Halorhodospira halophila SL1: one gene and its partner. The protein of the gene in region 2 interacts with the protein of the main gene of each other region in a pairwise test. Links are inferred from orthologs where the notes say so. Each region holds a gene or a part of one and is shown on either strand. Other genes may lie near its edges.

Region 1 (7,132 bases), 1.3 Mb from region 2 along the record:
CGGCGGAGGCGGTTCTCGAGGTGCTGCAGTGACCCCCTCGCGCGGTGCATGGGGGGTGGTGGGCGTTGACGAGGCCGGACGCGGACCCTGGGCAGGGCCGGTGGTTGCCGCGGCGGTGGTCCTGGCGGAACCGATCGCCGGGGTTACCGACTCCAAACGGCTTTCCGCGCGGAGCCGCGAGCGCGCTGCAGCGCTGATCCGTAGCGAGGCCGTGGCCTGGGGGGTAGGGCGGGCCGATGTTACCGAGATCGATGCCTTGAATATTCGTCGTGCCACCTTCCTGGCCATGGCCCGGGCGGTGGCCGTGGTGGCCGAGACCAGCCCGATCGCCGAGGTGCTGGTGGATGGTCGAGAGATCCCGGACGATCTGCCCGCCCCGGCGCGACCCGTAGTGGGTGGGGATGCGCTGGAGCCGGCCATCTCCGCAGCCTCGATCCTGGCCAAGACCCTGCGTGACGCCGAGATGGTGCTGCTTGACGAAGCCTACCCGGGGTACGGTTTTGGGCGGCACAAAGGGTACGGCACGGCCGAACATCGTCGGGCCCTTGAGGAGCTCGGTCCGTGCCCGATGCACCGGCGCAGTTTTGCACCGGTACGCCGGCTGCTCGGTGGCTGAGCGCCGCAGCGCTCGATCCACCGGACTCGTTCCCGACCGCCACCCTGATATCCTGACGCGACCATGAGTGAAGACCCTCCGCCCTTCGTCCACCTGCGCTTGCACAGCGAGTTCTCGCTGGTCGACGGCATCGTCCGAATCAACGAGGCGGTGTCGGCGGCGCGCGAGGCCGGTATGCCCGCGGTGGCCATCACCGATCAGTCGAACCTGTTCGGGATGGTCAAGTTCTACCGCGCGGCGCTGGCTGCCGGGGTCAAGCCGATCATCGGTGGCGATGTGTGGCTGGCGGACGACACCGTGGAGTTTGGCTACGCCCGGCTGACGCTGCTGTGCCGGGATCGCGGTGGCTACCGGGCGCTGTCGCGCCTGCTCAGCCGGGCCTATCGCGAGGGCGCCTGCGGCGACATCCCGGTGATCCGGCGGGAGTGGCTGCAGGCGGATGCTGGCGGGCTGTTGGCCCTCTCCGGCGGCGCCCAGGGCGATATCGGCCAGGCCCTGTTGCGCGGTGACGAGGCCACCGCCCGGCGATACGCCGAGGAACACCGCCGGACTTTCGGCGAGGACGGCTTCTATCTGGAGCTCCACCGGCTGGGACGGCCGGGGGACGAGCGCCACCTGCACGCCGCCGTCGCATTGGCTGCCGACGAGGATCTACCGGTGGTGGCGACCAACGATGTCCGCTTCATGCGTCCGGAAGACTACGACGCCCACGAGGTGCGCGTCTGTATCCATCAGGGGCGCACGCTGGACGATCCCAACCGGCCGCGCCACTACACCGAGCAGCAGTACTTCGCTGATGCGGCGGACATGGCTGAGCGTTTCTCCGACCTGCCGGAGGCGCTAGAGACTAGCGTCCGCATTGCCGAGCGCTGCAGCGTCGACCTGGAGCTCGACACCAACTACCTCCCGGACTTTCCGGTCCCCGAGGGGCACACGGTCGCCTCGTTCCTGCGCGCCGAGTCCGAGCGTGGCCTGACACAGCGGCTCGAGCAGCGCGGTCTGGCGGAGGATGAAGACGCCGACGAGGTGGAGGCGACCTATCATCGGCGGCTCGATCACGAGCTGGCGGTCATTGAGCAGATGGGGTTCCCGGGGTACTTCCTCATTGTGGCTGACTTCATTCGCTGGGCGCGGGATAACCACATCCCGGTGGGGCCGGGGCGCGGTTCCGGGGCGGGCTCACTGGTCGCCTACGCCTTGGGGATCACCAACCTCGATCCCCTGCGCTACGATCTGCTCTTCGAGCGTTTCTTGAACCCCGAGCGGGTGTCCATGCCCGACTTCGACGTGGACTTCTGCATGGAGCGCCGCGACGAGGTCATCGAGTACGTCTCGGATCGTTACGGCGCCGAGAAGGTCTCACAGATCGCGACCCACGGCACCATGGCGGCGCGGGCCGTGGTCCGCGACGTGGGGCGCGTCTACGGTCACGCCTTCGGTTACATGGACCGGATCGCCAAGCTGATCCCCTTCGAGATCGGCATGACGCTGGATAAGGCGTTGGAGCAGGAAGAGGACCTGCGCGCCGAGTACGACAACGACGAGAACATCCGCGAGTTGATCGATACCGCGCGCAGCCTCGAGGGGATGGCGCGCAACGTCGGTAAGCACGCCGGCGGTGTGGTGATCGCCCCCACGGATCTGACCGATTTCTCGCCCCTCTACCGGGATCCGGAGGAGCGCGAAGACGCCGAAGCCTGGAAGGTGGCCACCCACTTCGACAAGGACGACGTCGAGGCGGTGGGCCTGGTCAAGTTCGACTTCCTCGGTCTGCGCACGCTGACCATCATCGACTGGACCGTGCAGGCGGTGAATCGCATCCTCGAGCAGCGCGGTGAGCGGGCGCTGGATATCGACGGGATCCCGCTGGATGACAGTGCCACCTTCGATCTGCTCAAGCGCTGCGCCACGACCGCCGTCTTCCAGCTGGAATCCCGCGGCATGAAGGAGCTGATCAAGCGGCTCCAGCCCGACAGCTTCGAGGATATCGTCGCCCTGGTGGCGCTGTTCCGGCCCGGGCCGCTGCAGTCGGGTATGGTGGATGACTTTGTCGAGCGCAAGCACGGCCGCTCGGCGGTGGCCGGCTACCCGACCCGGGAACTGCACCACCCGGATCTGATGCCGGTGCTCCAGCCCACCTACGGCGTCATCCTCTACCAGGAGCAGGTGCAGCGGATTGCCCAGGTCCTCGCTGGCTACAGCCTGGGGGAGGCGGACCTGCTTCGCCGCGCCATGGGCAAGAAGAAGCCCGAGGAGATGGCCAAACAACGGGCCAAATTCCTCGAGGGGGCCCAGGCCCGCGGCCTCTCCGAGGGTCACGCCACCGGCATCTTCGACCTGATGGAGAAGTTCGCCGGCTACGGCTTCAACAAGTCGCACTCGGCGGCCTATGCGCTGCTCTCCTATCAGACGGCGTGGCTCAAGTGCCACTTTCCCGCGCCGTTCATGGCCTCGGTGCTGTCCTCGGACATGGACAACACCGACAAGGTGGTGATCTTTCTCGACGAGGCCCGGGCCATGGGGCTCGAGGTGCTGCCGCCGGATGTCAATCGCAGTGACAAGCCGTTCCGGGCGGTGGACGAGCGGACCATCGTCTACGGTCTGGGGGCCATCAAGGGGGTCGGGGAGTCGGCGCTCGATGCGGTGCTCGGCGAGCGCGATGCCCATGGCCCCTTCGGCGATGTCTTCGACCTGTGCCGGCGGGTGGACACCGGGCGCGCCAACCGCCGGGTGCTGGAGGCCCTGTGCCGTTCCGGGAGCCTCGACAGTCTGGTCCCCAACCGCGCCACCGGGATGGCGCAGATCCCGGCCGCGCTGGCTGCTGCCGAGCAGGTGACGCGGGATCAGGCGGCCGGGCAGACCGACCTGTTCGGTGGTCCCGCCGAGGCGGTGATCGCCCCAGGCGGGGCCGGGGAGGAAGTCGCCGAGGAGCCCGAGTGGCCCGAGGAGGAGCGCCTGGCCGCCGAGAAGGCCACCCTCGGCCTCTTTCTCACCGGCCACCCGATCGACCGCTACGAGCACGAACTCCCTTACCTGGCCACCGATCGCTTGCAACGTCTGGCCAGCGGCGCCGGCGGTAGTGGCGGGGATGGGAACGGCGGTCGGGGGCGGTCGGTGACGGCTGCCGGGCTGGTGGTGGCGTTGCGCGTGCGGAGCACTTCCACCGGGGGCCGCCTGGCGACCCTGACTCTGGACGACCGGACCGGCCGGATCGAGGTGGTGCTGTTCCCGGAGGCGTTCAGCAAGAATCGCCACGCCTTGGAGAAGGACGCGCTACTGGTGGTTCGCGGAACGCTGGATTACGACGACTTCAGCGGCGGCTACCGGATCACCGGGGAGGAGGTGCTGGACATTGCCCAGGCACGGGAACGGGCGGCCGGACGGTTGGTGATCCCGGTGAGCGCAGCGCACGCTGCCAACGGGCTGGTGCCGCAACTGCGCCAGTTGCTCAGCAGCCACGCCGGGGACAGCCCGGTCCACGTCGATTACCGTCATCCGCGGGCCCGCGGGCGGGTCGTCTTCGGTCGCAACTGGACGGTGACGCCCAGCGATGAGCTGATCAAGCGGCTCGAGGCCGTGGTCGACGGACGGGTCGGGGTCGAGTACCCCCGCTAAGCGCCCATACTGTGGACGGCGATCAGGTCGTCGATTCCCATGGGGACGCCCTCGGGGCCATGGTCCAGGTCGTCGATGACTGCCGCGGCCCCGGTGAAGTCGTCGTCCCGGGTCCAGAGGTTGTGGGTGATCAGGGTGGGGATGCCCGCCGCACGCGCAGCGCGCAGCCCATTGACTGAGTCTTCCACGGCCAGGGCGGCGCGGGCCGGAAGCCGGAGCGACCGCAGCGCCGCCAGATAGGCCTCGGGGTCGGGCTTCTTGGCGGCTACGTCGTCCCCACAGATGTACACCTCGAAGACCGATTGGAGCGGGGCGGGCAGTACACCGTTGAACAAGGCCTCGACGTTGGCGCGGGCGCTGGTTGTGACCACGGCGAGGCGGATGTCGCGTTGCCGGGCCTCGGCGATGATCCGCTCGATGCCGGGGCGGGGTGGTATGCACCCGGTGCGCAGACGCTCGGCATAGAAGCGATTCTTGGTCTCGTGTAGTTGCCGCGCCAGCGCGTCGATGTCCCCGTGCCCGGCGGGAGGCGGCTGTTGGCTCAGGGCGTCGCCGAGCCGCTCCCGGCCTCCGGGGACGGCGTTGAGTAGGCGGCGGTAGGTGTTCTCATCCCAACGGTGCGGTAGGCCGAAGGCCTCGAAGGCGGCGTTGAATGCCGGTAGATGGCCCGCCCCCTCGGTATCGGCCAGGGTGCCGTCGACATCAAAGAGCAGCGCTTGCATGTGGTTTCCGGTCTCCAGGGTGTCGGGTCCGTGGCGGCGCCAGCGTTATCATCTTAGGGTTCTTGACCCGTCCGGGAAAACGGGCTGGAGTAACCCCGTCGACGGACTCGCCGTATCCGCATGATCCGGAGGAAAGCATTGCATGGCTGAGGGTCGCCCGAAATACTCGCCGGAACTTCGGCGCAAGCTGGTCGAACTGGTCGAGGCGGGACACACACCGCAGGAACTGGCGCGCACCTACGAGCCAGCGGCCAAGACGATCCGCCGCTGGTATCAGGAGGACCGACAAGAGGCCAGCGAGCGAGGCAGCGGAAGCGCCAGCACGGGCCGCGCCGGCAAGGCAGGGAAAAAGCGTGGAGGAGCCACAGGCGCCTCGGCGTCCTCGGGCCGTTCCGGGGAGCAGGGGGGCGCGGCGAAGACCCGGGGTAAGCCGGGGAGTAGCAAGGGGCGCCGGCTCGCGGGCAAGCGGGTCCTGGAGAGCCCGGCGCCGGAGGCCGATGCCGGAGGGGCGACAGCGGAGTCCATCGAGGCCGAACAACCTGAGGAGGCCCTCCCTTCGGTCACCGGCGAGGTGATCGTCGAACCCGAGCCCGAGGTCGTCGTCGATGAGCAGCGCGATCCCGCGGATGAAGCGGAGGGCGCAGCCGACGCGGAGATGGATCCGGAGGAGCTGCTCGAGATCGGCCTCGAGCGTGCCGACCGGGGAGACGCGGTGTACGACTCGGAGGGCCCCGAGGCGGCACTGCCGCTCTATCAGGAGGCGCTCGATCTCCTCGATGCGGCGATCAGTGCCGGGGTCGGAGGGGATGCTGCGCGGCGCGATTGGGGCATTACCCTGGAGCGCTTCGGTGATGCCATCTTCGAGGTCGACGGAGCGGGTGCCGCCCGGCCCTGCTACGAGGCGTGGTGCGATCTGGCCGAGGCCCTGGCCACCGAGCATGCCACGGCCCAGTCGCTGCGGGACTGGAGCGTGGCGCTCGGTCGGTACGGCCAGGTGGTGCTGGTCGAGAAAGGGCCCGAGGCGGCGCTACCCTACTATCAGCAGGTGGTTGAACTGCGTGAGGACATCGTCCGCGAGCGGCAGAGCGCGGACGCCTACCAGGACTGGGCGCTGGCCCTGGAGCGCTATGGCGCCGTGCAGGAGGCGGTGGAAGGGCTGGCCGAGACGGTTGAGACCTACCGCCATGCCCTCGAGGTCCGCGAGGCTCTCGCCGAGCAGCACGATACGCCGCAGGCCCGTCGGGCCCTAGGGGTGGCCCAGGAGCGCCTGGCGATGGCGGTACTTGCTGCCGACGGAGCCGAGGCCGCCCTGCCGTACTTCGAACAACTGGCGGAGCTCTTCACCGAGCTGGCCGAGGAACTTGGTACCGAAGAGGCCGACGCCGAACGGCGGCAGGCCGATACGATGCTCGGCAAGGTGCAGATGGCGGCGCTGGACCTAGAGTGATTCGGCCCGTGGCGGGTGACAGCCGAGCGGGTCCGGGAGCGCAGGAGGTGCGTTGGAGACGATAGAATCGATCGATTGCGACCTGGTTGTCGTTGGCGGGGGCGGTGCCGGGCTGCGCGCCGCCATCGCCGCGGCGGAACAGGATCCCGGGCTGCGCATCGCCCTGGTCTCCAAGGTGGTGCCCATGCGCAGCCATACGGTGGCGGCGGAGGGTGGGGCTGCCGGCGTGGCCCGCGAGGACGACAGTCTGGAGGGTCACTTCAACGACACCGTGGCCGGTGGCGACTGGCTCTGCGATCAGGATGTGGTCGAGCGCTTCGTCGCCGAGTGCACCGCCGAGATGGTCCAGCTCGAGCAGTGGGGGTGCCCCTGGAGTCGGCAGGAGGATGGCCGGGTCCACGTCCGGTTCTTCGGCGGCATGACGACCCAGCGCAGCTGGTATGCGGCCGATAAGACCGGGTTCCATATGCTGCATACGCTCTTTCAGACCTCGCTGCGTTATCCGAGCATCCAGCGCTACGACGAGTACTTCTGCTCCGACCTGCTGGTGGATGATGGCGAGGTCTGCGGGGTGCTGGCGCTGGAGATCGCCAGCGGACGGCCGGTGCGCTTTGGCGCCCCGGCGGTGGTTCTAGCCACTGGCGGGGCCGGGCGGGTCTACGGGCAGAACACCAATGCCGGGATCGTGACCGGCGAGGGCATGGCCATGGCGCACGCCCAAGGGGTTCCCCT
Region 2 (7,675 bases):
TCGACGTTCGTCCATTCCCGGACTCGCCCAAGGGCCCTACAATGGCGCCATGGACAAAGTCTTTGAACACCCCCGGCAGCGGCTGGAGGACTGGGTCGCGGCCATCGGCGGGCCGCGGCTACCGCGCCTGCCCCGGCACACACTGGATTACGAACTGCCGCCCCGCGACCTGGCCGCACAGATCTATGTGGACCCGGCCCTGGTCCTGGGGCTGATCCACGACGTCAACACCCACGCCTCGCGCCACCTCGACTCGGGCGTGCACAGCATGGAAGAAGCCGTGCTGCTGCGCGGGGTGCGCAACATCCGCGCAGTGGCCGACGGCCTGCCCCAGGCCGAGCAGGCCCTGACCCGGGCCAACTACCGCGGCTACCTGTTCACCTGCGAGCGGGCCATCCACGCCGCCTGCCAGGCCCGGCGCTGGGCGTGGCAGCTGGCCGACCTACTCCCCAACGAGGTCTACACCGCCGCCCTCCTGCGCCACACCGCCGAGTTGGTCATGTGGAGCCACGACGACGGGCAGGTAATGCGCACCATCCACGAGATGGCCCCGGAGCCGGCCTACGCCTCGGAGGCCGAGTACGTCGCCCTCGGTTTCTCCCTGGGCGAGCTCAACCTGGCCCTGGCCCAGCAGTGGCAACTACCCGGCCTGGTGGCCGAATCCAGCGAGGCGCTGGCCGCCGACACCCGTTCGCCGCGCAGCTGGGCGGTGGGTCTGGCCTCGCGCCTGGCCGCCCTGGCCCGCCAGGGCTGGCGCCACCCGGAGATGCCGCCCCTGCTCGACGCCCTCTCGGAGCTGCTGGAGCTCGACCACGAGGCCACCCAGGCCGAGATCTCCGCCGGCGCTGCCGAGGCCGCCGCGCTGCTGCCCTGGAAGCCCGTGACCTTCGCCCCGCTGCTCACCGAGGGCGAGGAAGACGGCGAGGCCCGCGCGCCGATCAGCGAGACCTCGGACAACCCCTACCTCTCCGACGGCACCGCCAAGGGCGGCGTCTGCCTCGCCCCCCGCCGCGCGGTGTTCGAGCGGGTGCGCAGCGAGCTCGAGACGCAGGATTACGCCCGCTCCGAGGCGCAGATGCGCCGCCGGCAGGGGCGGGTCACGCCCCGCGATTGCATCCTCAACCTGGTGGTCACCGGGCTCTACGAAGGCCTCGGCCTGAGCCGGGTGCTCTACGCCCAGATGCTCCCCGACGGCGAAACCCTGGCCGGACGGTACGTCCTCGGCGCCGCCGGCGATCCGAACTTCCACCGCTTCCGGGTGGACCTCGCCCGCCCCTCGCTCCTGCAGGAACTGATGGCGAAGCCGGCGGCGGTGTGGCTGACGCCGCAGCGCTACCAGCGCGTCCAGCACCGGATCCCCCCCGCCCTGCACGCCCTCGCCGACGGCCGCTCGGCCTTCCTGGCCGCAATCTTCGCCGGCGGCCAGCCCCAGGGGATGGTCTACGCCGACCGCCACCGCATCGACAACGCCCTCGACGAGGCGAGTTTCAAGGCCTTCCGGCGGCTCTGCGCCCTTGGCGGCCAGCGGCTCGCCGAGCTGTAACCGCCGCGGCCGCGCCGGTCAGCCCGGCGGCCAGGTCATCTGCCGACCACCGATCAGGTGGAGGTGCAAGTGGTGGACCTCCTGCCCGCCCTCGTCCTTACAATTAAAGACCGTGCGATAGCCGCGCTCGCCCAGGCCCTCCTGCTCGGCCAGGGTGCGCGCCACGGTGAACATCTCGTTGAGCAGCTCGCCGTCGGCGGCGGTCAGGTCGTGCAGCGTGGGCACGTGGCGCCGCGGGATGATCAGGATATGGGTCGGCGCCTGGGGGTGGAGATCGCGGAAGGCGATCACCTGCTCGCCGCTGTGGACGATCTCCGACGGCAGTTCGCCGGCGACGATCTTGCAGAAGATACAGTCGGTCATCGGTGTCTCCTTTTCCGGCCGATGCTCAGCCCTCGTAGTCCCGCCGCCCCATGAAGGCGTGGGAGAGGGTGCCCTGGTCCACCTGCTCGAGGGCGCCGCCCATCGGCACCCCGTGGGCGATCCGCGTGGTGCGCACCCCGCGCTCGGCGGCCAGGCTCTGGACGTAGTGGGCGGTGGCCTCGCCCTCAATGGTGGGGTTGGTAGCGAGGATGATCTCCTCGACCTCACCGGCCTCCAACCGCTGCTGCAGCCGGTCCAGCCCCAGCTCCTCCGGGCCGATGCCGTCCAGGGGCGACAGCGCCCCGCCGAGGACGAAGTACAGCCCCTGGAAGTCCGTGGCCTGCTCGAGGGCGAAGACGTCGGCGCTGCTCTCCACCACGCACAGCAGCGTCCGGCGGCGCTGCGGACTGGCGCACAGCCCGCAGCGCTCTTCCTCCGTGAGCAGGCCGCACTCGGGGCAGTGCCCCACCCCGTCCACCGCCCGCTGCAGGGCGTCGGCCAGCTGCCGGGCGCCGTCCCGGTCGCGCTGGAGCAGGTGCAGCGCCATGCGCTGCGCCGTCTTGGCGCCCACCCCGGGCAGCCGGCGCAGCCCCTCAACCAGCTCGCGCAGCCGCGGCGAGTAGACGCTCATCGGCTGCCGCTCAGAACGGCAGCTTCATCCCCGGGGGCAGGCCCATGCCCTCGGCCATGCCCGACATGCGCTCCTGGCTCTCGCGCTGGACCTTCTGCACGGCGTCGTTGACCGCCGCCGCCACCAGGTCCTCGACCATCTCGCGGTCGTCCTCGAACAGCGAGGGGTCGATCTCCACCTTGCGCACCTCGTTGCGCCCGGTCATCGTTACCTTGACCATGCCGGCCCCGGCCTCGCCGCTGACCTCCATGGCGGCGATCTCCTCCTGGGCCTTCTGCATGTCCTCCTGCATCTTCTGGGCCTGCTTCATGATGTTGCCGAGTCCGCCCTTCATCGCCTTCTACCTCGATCCTTGTCGCTACGGATGGTTGCCTTCGCCGTCCGCCGGCCGCACGCCGTGGAGCTGGCCGTCGAAGGCCTCGCACAGCCCCTGCAACGCCGGGTCCCCGGCCAGGGCCTGTTCGGCTTCGGCCTGACGCTCCTGCGCCTGCTGCCGCTCGGCCATCGCCGGCGTCCACCGGGTGGGGCCGATGTCGATCTGCAGGGTGATCGTCTCACCGAAGGCCTCGCCGAGGGCCGTCTGCAGCCGCTCACGCCGCTCGGCGTTGTTCAGGTATTCGTGACTCTCGTCCAGGCGCAGGATAACACGCGCCCCCTCGCGGCCGACCCACTCGCAGTGGGCGGCGATCATGCGCAGCGGGCCACTCAGCCCACCGACGATCTGCGTCCAGCGGGCCACCGCGTCCTCATCGGTCGCGCCCTCCGCACCCACGGCCTCGCCCGGGGGTGGCGCGGCCGGCTCGGGGGGCGCCACGCCGGCCGAGGCGTTCGCCGCGGGCCCGCCACCGGCCTGGGCACCGCCCCCGCCGGCCACCGGGGCGCCGCCATCCGTCCCCGAGCGGCCGCCGTCCGTCGGCGCCGCCACCCGGGGCGCGCCCTCCGCCGGGCGGAAGGCGTGCATGCGCAGCAGGGCCATCTCGAAGCCGGTGGCCGGATCCGGTGCGTAGGGCAGATCGCGGCGGGCGTTGACGCCGATCTGGTAGTAGAGCTGCAGATCCTCGGCATCGATGCGCTCGGCCAGGGCCAGCAGCCGATCGCGCTCGGGCTCGTCGTCGCCGATGGCCGACGGCACCTGCTGCGCCAGGGCCAGGCTGTGGACGGTGGCCACCAGCTCGGCCAGCGCCTCGTCAAAATCCGCCGCCACCTCGGCCATGTGCCGCGCCGCCGTCACCAGCGCCGCGCCGTCGCCGTCGGCCAGGGCGGTGAGCACCTCCAGCACGTGGCGGCGCTCGATGGCGCCGAGCATCGCCGCCACCTCGTCGTCCCGGGCCGCCCCCTCACCGAAGGCGAGGGCCTGATCGAGCAGGCTCAGGGCGTCGCGCAGGCTGCCGTCGGCGGCCCGGGCCAGCCGCGCCGCGGCGCCGGCGTCCACCGTCACCCCCTCCTCCTCGGCCAGAGCCAGCAGCCGATCGCGGATCAGGGTGCTGGAGAGCCGGCGCAGGTGGAACTGCAGGCAGCGTGAGAGCACCGTCACCGGCAGCTTCTGCGGGTCCGTGGTGGCCAGCAGGAACTTCACGTGGTCCGGCGGCTCCTCCAGCGTCTTCAACAGCGCGTTGAAGCTGTGGCTGGAGAGCATGTGGACCTCGTCGATGAGGTAGATCTTGAACCGCCCGCGGGTCGGGGCGTACTGGACGTTATCCAGCAGCTCGCGGGTGTCCTCCACCTTGGTGCGCGAGGCGGCGTCGACCTCGATCAGATCAACGAAGCGCCCGGCGTCCAGCTCGCGGCAGCTGTCGCAGGTACCGCACGGTTCGGCGGTGATGCCGTGCTCGCAGTTGAGGCACTTGGCGAGGATGCGCGCCACGGTCGTCTTGCCGACCCCGCGGGTGCCGCTGAACAGGTAGGCGTGGTGCAGACGGCCGTCGGCCAGGGCGTTGGCCAGCGCGCGCAGGACGTGCTCCTGGCCGGCCACGTCTTCGAAGCGGCGGGGCCGCCACTTGCGCGCAAGGGCTTGGTAGGTCATGCCGACGGCGGCTCCGGTTGGGTGGAGGCAGCCACACCAGCCACACCCCGGCGCCCGAGGATCGCTGCTGCCGCTGCTCCCTTCCGGGCCTGACGGGGTTCACAGCGACTCGTCGCGGGGGGACCGGTGCAGCCACCATCGCCTGGCGGAGAGGGAGGGATTCGAACCCTCGGTACCTTTCAGTACACGCGCTTTCCAGGCGCGCTCCTTCGACCGCTCGGACACCTCTCCTGAGTCGCCAATCGCCGTGACGATTGGAGCGCAAGAGCATAAGGCAAAGCGCGGAACGACGCAAACGCCGCCGGGCGATCGGCCCGTCCTCCCGGACGGCCGGCAAGGCTTTTTAACATGCTGATCTTGCGCCGGGCGCACCGGACATGTTCTAGTTGAAAAGCATGACCAAGCGAATAGGCGACGCACAGGCGTCCGCTTCCATTCAGCCGCTGCCCGGCCCGGGCTCCATTCAAGCTACTGATCCCCCAGTGGCCGCGGCGCGCTCACCCCGAAAATAAACTGCACCACGCTCCATTCAAACCGACGGATCAGCATGACCGAAAAACTCGTCGTAGAAGACCTCTACAAGATTTTCGGCCCGAAACCCGAACGGGCCATGGAGCTGCTGAAACAGGGCTATGACAAGGACGCGATCTTCCAGCGCACCGGCAATACCGTCGGTGTGCGGGAAGCGAGTTTCACCATCCACGAGGGCGAAGTCTTCGTCATCATGGGCCTGTCGGGTTCCGGCAAATCGACCATGGTGCGGATGTTCAACCGCCTCATCGACCCGACCTACGGCCACATCTACCTCGACGGCCAGGACATCATGCAGATGAGCCAGCAGGAGCTCATCGACATGCGCCGCCGCGACATGTCCATGGTGTTCCAGTCCTTCGCCCTGCTCCCGCACAAGACCGTTGCCGAGAACGCCGCCTTCGGCCTCGACGTCTCCGGCCACGGCGCGACGGAGCGGCGCGAGAAGGCGCTCAAGGCCCTGGAGGCTGTGGGCCTGGCGGCCAACGCCGACAGCTTCCCGGACGAGCTCTCCGGCGGCATGAAACAGCGCGTGGGGCTGGCCCGCGCCCTGGCGACGGATCCAACCATTCTGCTCATGGACGAGGCCTTCTCGGCCCTCGACCCACTGATCCGTACCGAGATGCAGGATGAGCTCATCCGCCTGCAGCAGGAGCAGAGCCGCACCGTCATCTTCATCTCCCACGACCTGGACGAGGCCATGCGCATCGGCGATCGCATCGCCATCATGGAGGGCGGCCAGGTGGTGCAGATCGGCACGCCGGAGGAGATCGTCTCCAACCCGGCCAACGAGTACGTGCGCTCCTTCTTCTACGGCGTCGACGTCAGCCAGGTCTACAACGCCGGCGACATCGCCGAGCGCCGCCGGGTCACCGTCATCCAGCGCCCCGGCGTGGACGTGCGCACCGCACTCGAGCGGCTCAAGCACTACGCCAGCGACATCGGCGTGGTCATCGACCGCAGTCGCCGCTTCCAGGGCCTGGTCTCCATCGACAGCCTGACCGACGCCATCCGCAGCGGCGGCAGCACCGAATACGGCGACGCCTTCCTCAGTGGCGTGCAGACCATCCCGGCCGACACGGCAATCTCCGACGTGCTCGGGCCGTCGGCCGAGAGCGAGTACCCGCTGGTCGTGGTGGATGACGACGGGCACTACGTCGGCACCCTCTCGCGCAGCCAGCTGCTGCTCACCCTGGATCGCACCCAACAGGCGTAAGGGACAGACATGCAAGATCAACCGGATCTCGAGGAACACGAAACCATCGGCCCGCTGGACCAGGCGGCCGAGTGGTTCAGTGAGAACATCCTGGACAACATCACCATCGGCGACTGGATCGAGGACGGCGTCGACTGGATCAGCGACAACCTGGAGCCCCTGCTCGACGGCATCGAGGGCGCCATCCGCGCTCTGGTCGACAGCACCGAGTTCCTCCTCCTCTACCCGCTGTGGATCGCCGCCTTCTTCCTGGTGGTCGGCGCCTGGCGCACCTGGGGCCGCAAGGCCGGACTGATCAGCCTCGCCGTGGCGGTGGCGCTGTTCGGCATGGGCCTGTTTTCCGAGACCGTGCAGGCGCTCTTGTGGTATCCGCCGCCGTGGGTGCTGGCGATCCTGCTCATCGCGGTGTCCTTCTGGCGGGTCGGGTGGCGCTTCGGCATCTTCGCCATCATCGCCCTGGCGCTGATCTTCAGCATGGAGCTGTGGCCGGAGACCATCCGCACCCTGTCGCTGGTGGTGGCCTCCTCCATCGCGGCGCTGATCATCGGCCTGCCCATCGGCATCGCCATGTCGCGCAACGACCGGGTGGAGATGGTGGTCCGCCCCATCCTCGACCTGATGCAGACCATGCCGCCGTTCGTCTACCTGATCCCGGCGGCGATCTTCTTCGGACTGGGCACGGTGCCGGGGGCCATCGCCACGCTGATCTTCGCCATGCCGCCGGCGGTGCGCCTGACCAACCTGGGCATCCGCCAGGTCAGCCAGGAGCACGTGGAGGCCGGCCAGGCCTTCGGCTGCACGCCGCGGCAGCTGCTGTTCAAGATCCAGCTGCCGCTGGCCACGCCATCGATCATGGCCGGGATCAACCAGACCATCATGCTCGCCCTGTCCATGGTGGTGATCGCCTCCATGATCGGCGCCGGTGGCCTGGGTGGCACGGTGCTCACCGGCATCCAGCGCCTGCAGGTCGGGCTCGGCTTCGAGGGCGGTCTGGCCGTGGTCTTCCTGGCCATCCTGCTCGACCGCATCAGCCAGAGCTTCGGCGAGCGTCAGCGCGGCAAGGGCCGCGACTACGGCGCCCTGCTGCGCTGGTTCTTCGGTCAAAAGCGCGACCCGGCGCAACAGCCCCAGCAGGGCTGAGCGCCCAACCGCCCGGCGGGTGCCCGACGGGTGCCCGACGGGCCGACTTCAAGGGAAGCAGCAGAGGAGCAACACCATGAAACGCATGACCACCGCTGCCGCCACCGCGGCGCTGACCGTGGGCATGGCCAGCGCGGCCAACGCCGACGAGATCCGCATCGGCTGGACGGCCTGGGCCGACGCCGAGTTCGTGACCCGCATGGCCGAGGACGTCATCACCAGCGAGTT

What was found. The genes of interacting proteins can lie anywhere in the genome.
Region 1: the proteins of dnaX (region 2) and dnaE interact in binary tests that used the Escherichia coli proteins (3 or more experiments, as listed by UniProt). The link is inferred for Halorhodospira halophila SL1 from one-to-one orthologs.

The regions. Positions count from the first base shown.
Region 1 is NC_008789.1:1,562,893-1,570,024, reverse strand. The notes cover bases 360-4,431. They hold dnaE (DNA polymerase III subunit alpha), read left to right. Parts: upstream 360-679; coding sequence 680-4,231; downstream 4,232-4,431. Other genes in these bases: HHAL_RS07345 (HAD-IA family hydrolase), read right to left, coding at 4,228-4,431; HHAL_RS07355 (ribonuclease HII), read left to right, coding at 360-616. In the rest of the region: lpxB (lipid-A-disaccharide synthase), read left to right, coding at 1-32; more of HHAL_RS07355, read left to right, coding at 29-359; more of HHAL_RS07345, read right to left, coding at 4,432-4,953; HHAL_RS12645 (transposase), read left to right, coding at 5,096-6,400; frdA (fumarate reductase (quinol) flavoprotein subunit), read left to right, coding at 6,453-7,132. UniProt on the Escherichia coli protein: DNA polymerase III is a complex, multichain enzyme responsible for most of the replicative synthesis in bacteria. This DNA polymerase also exhibits 3' to 5' exonuclease activity. The alpha chain is the DNA polymerase catalytic subunit.
Region 2 is NC_008789.1:262,482-270,156, forward strand. The notes cover bases 2,229-5,130. They hold dnaX (DNA polymerase III subunit gamma/tau), read right to left. Parts: upstream 4,561-5,130; coding sequence 2,896-4,560; downstream 2,229-2,895. Other genes in these bases: recR (recombination mediator RecR), read right to left, coding at 2,229-2,537; HHAL_RS01195 (YbaB/EbfC family nucleoid-associated protein), read right to left, coding at 2,548-2,871; proV (glycine betaine/L-proline ABC transporter ATP-binding protein ProV), read left to right, coding at 5,108-5,130. Outside these bases: HHAL_RS01180 (HDOD domain-containing protein), read left to right, coding at 50-1,543; HHAL_RS01185 (histidine triad nucleotide-binding protein), read right to left, coding at 1,562-1,906; more of recR, read right to left, coding at 1,932-2,228; more of proV, read left to right, coding at 5,131-6,307; HHAL_RS01215 (ABC transporter permease), read left to right, coding at 6,317-7,447; HHAL_RS01220 (glycine betaine ABC transporter substrate-binding protein), read left to right, coding at 7,524-7,675. UniProt on the Escherichia coli protein: Part of the beta sliding clamp loading complex, which hydrolyzes ATP to load the beta clamp onto primed DNA to form the DNA replication pre-initiation complex.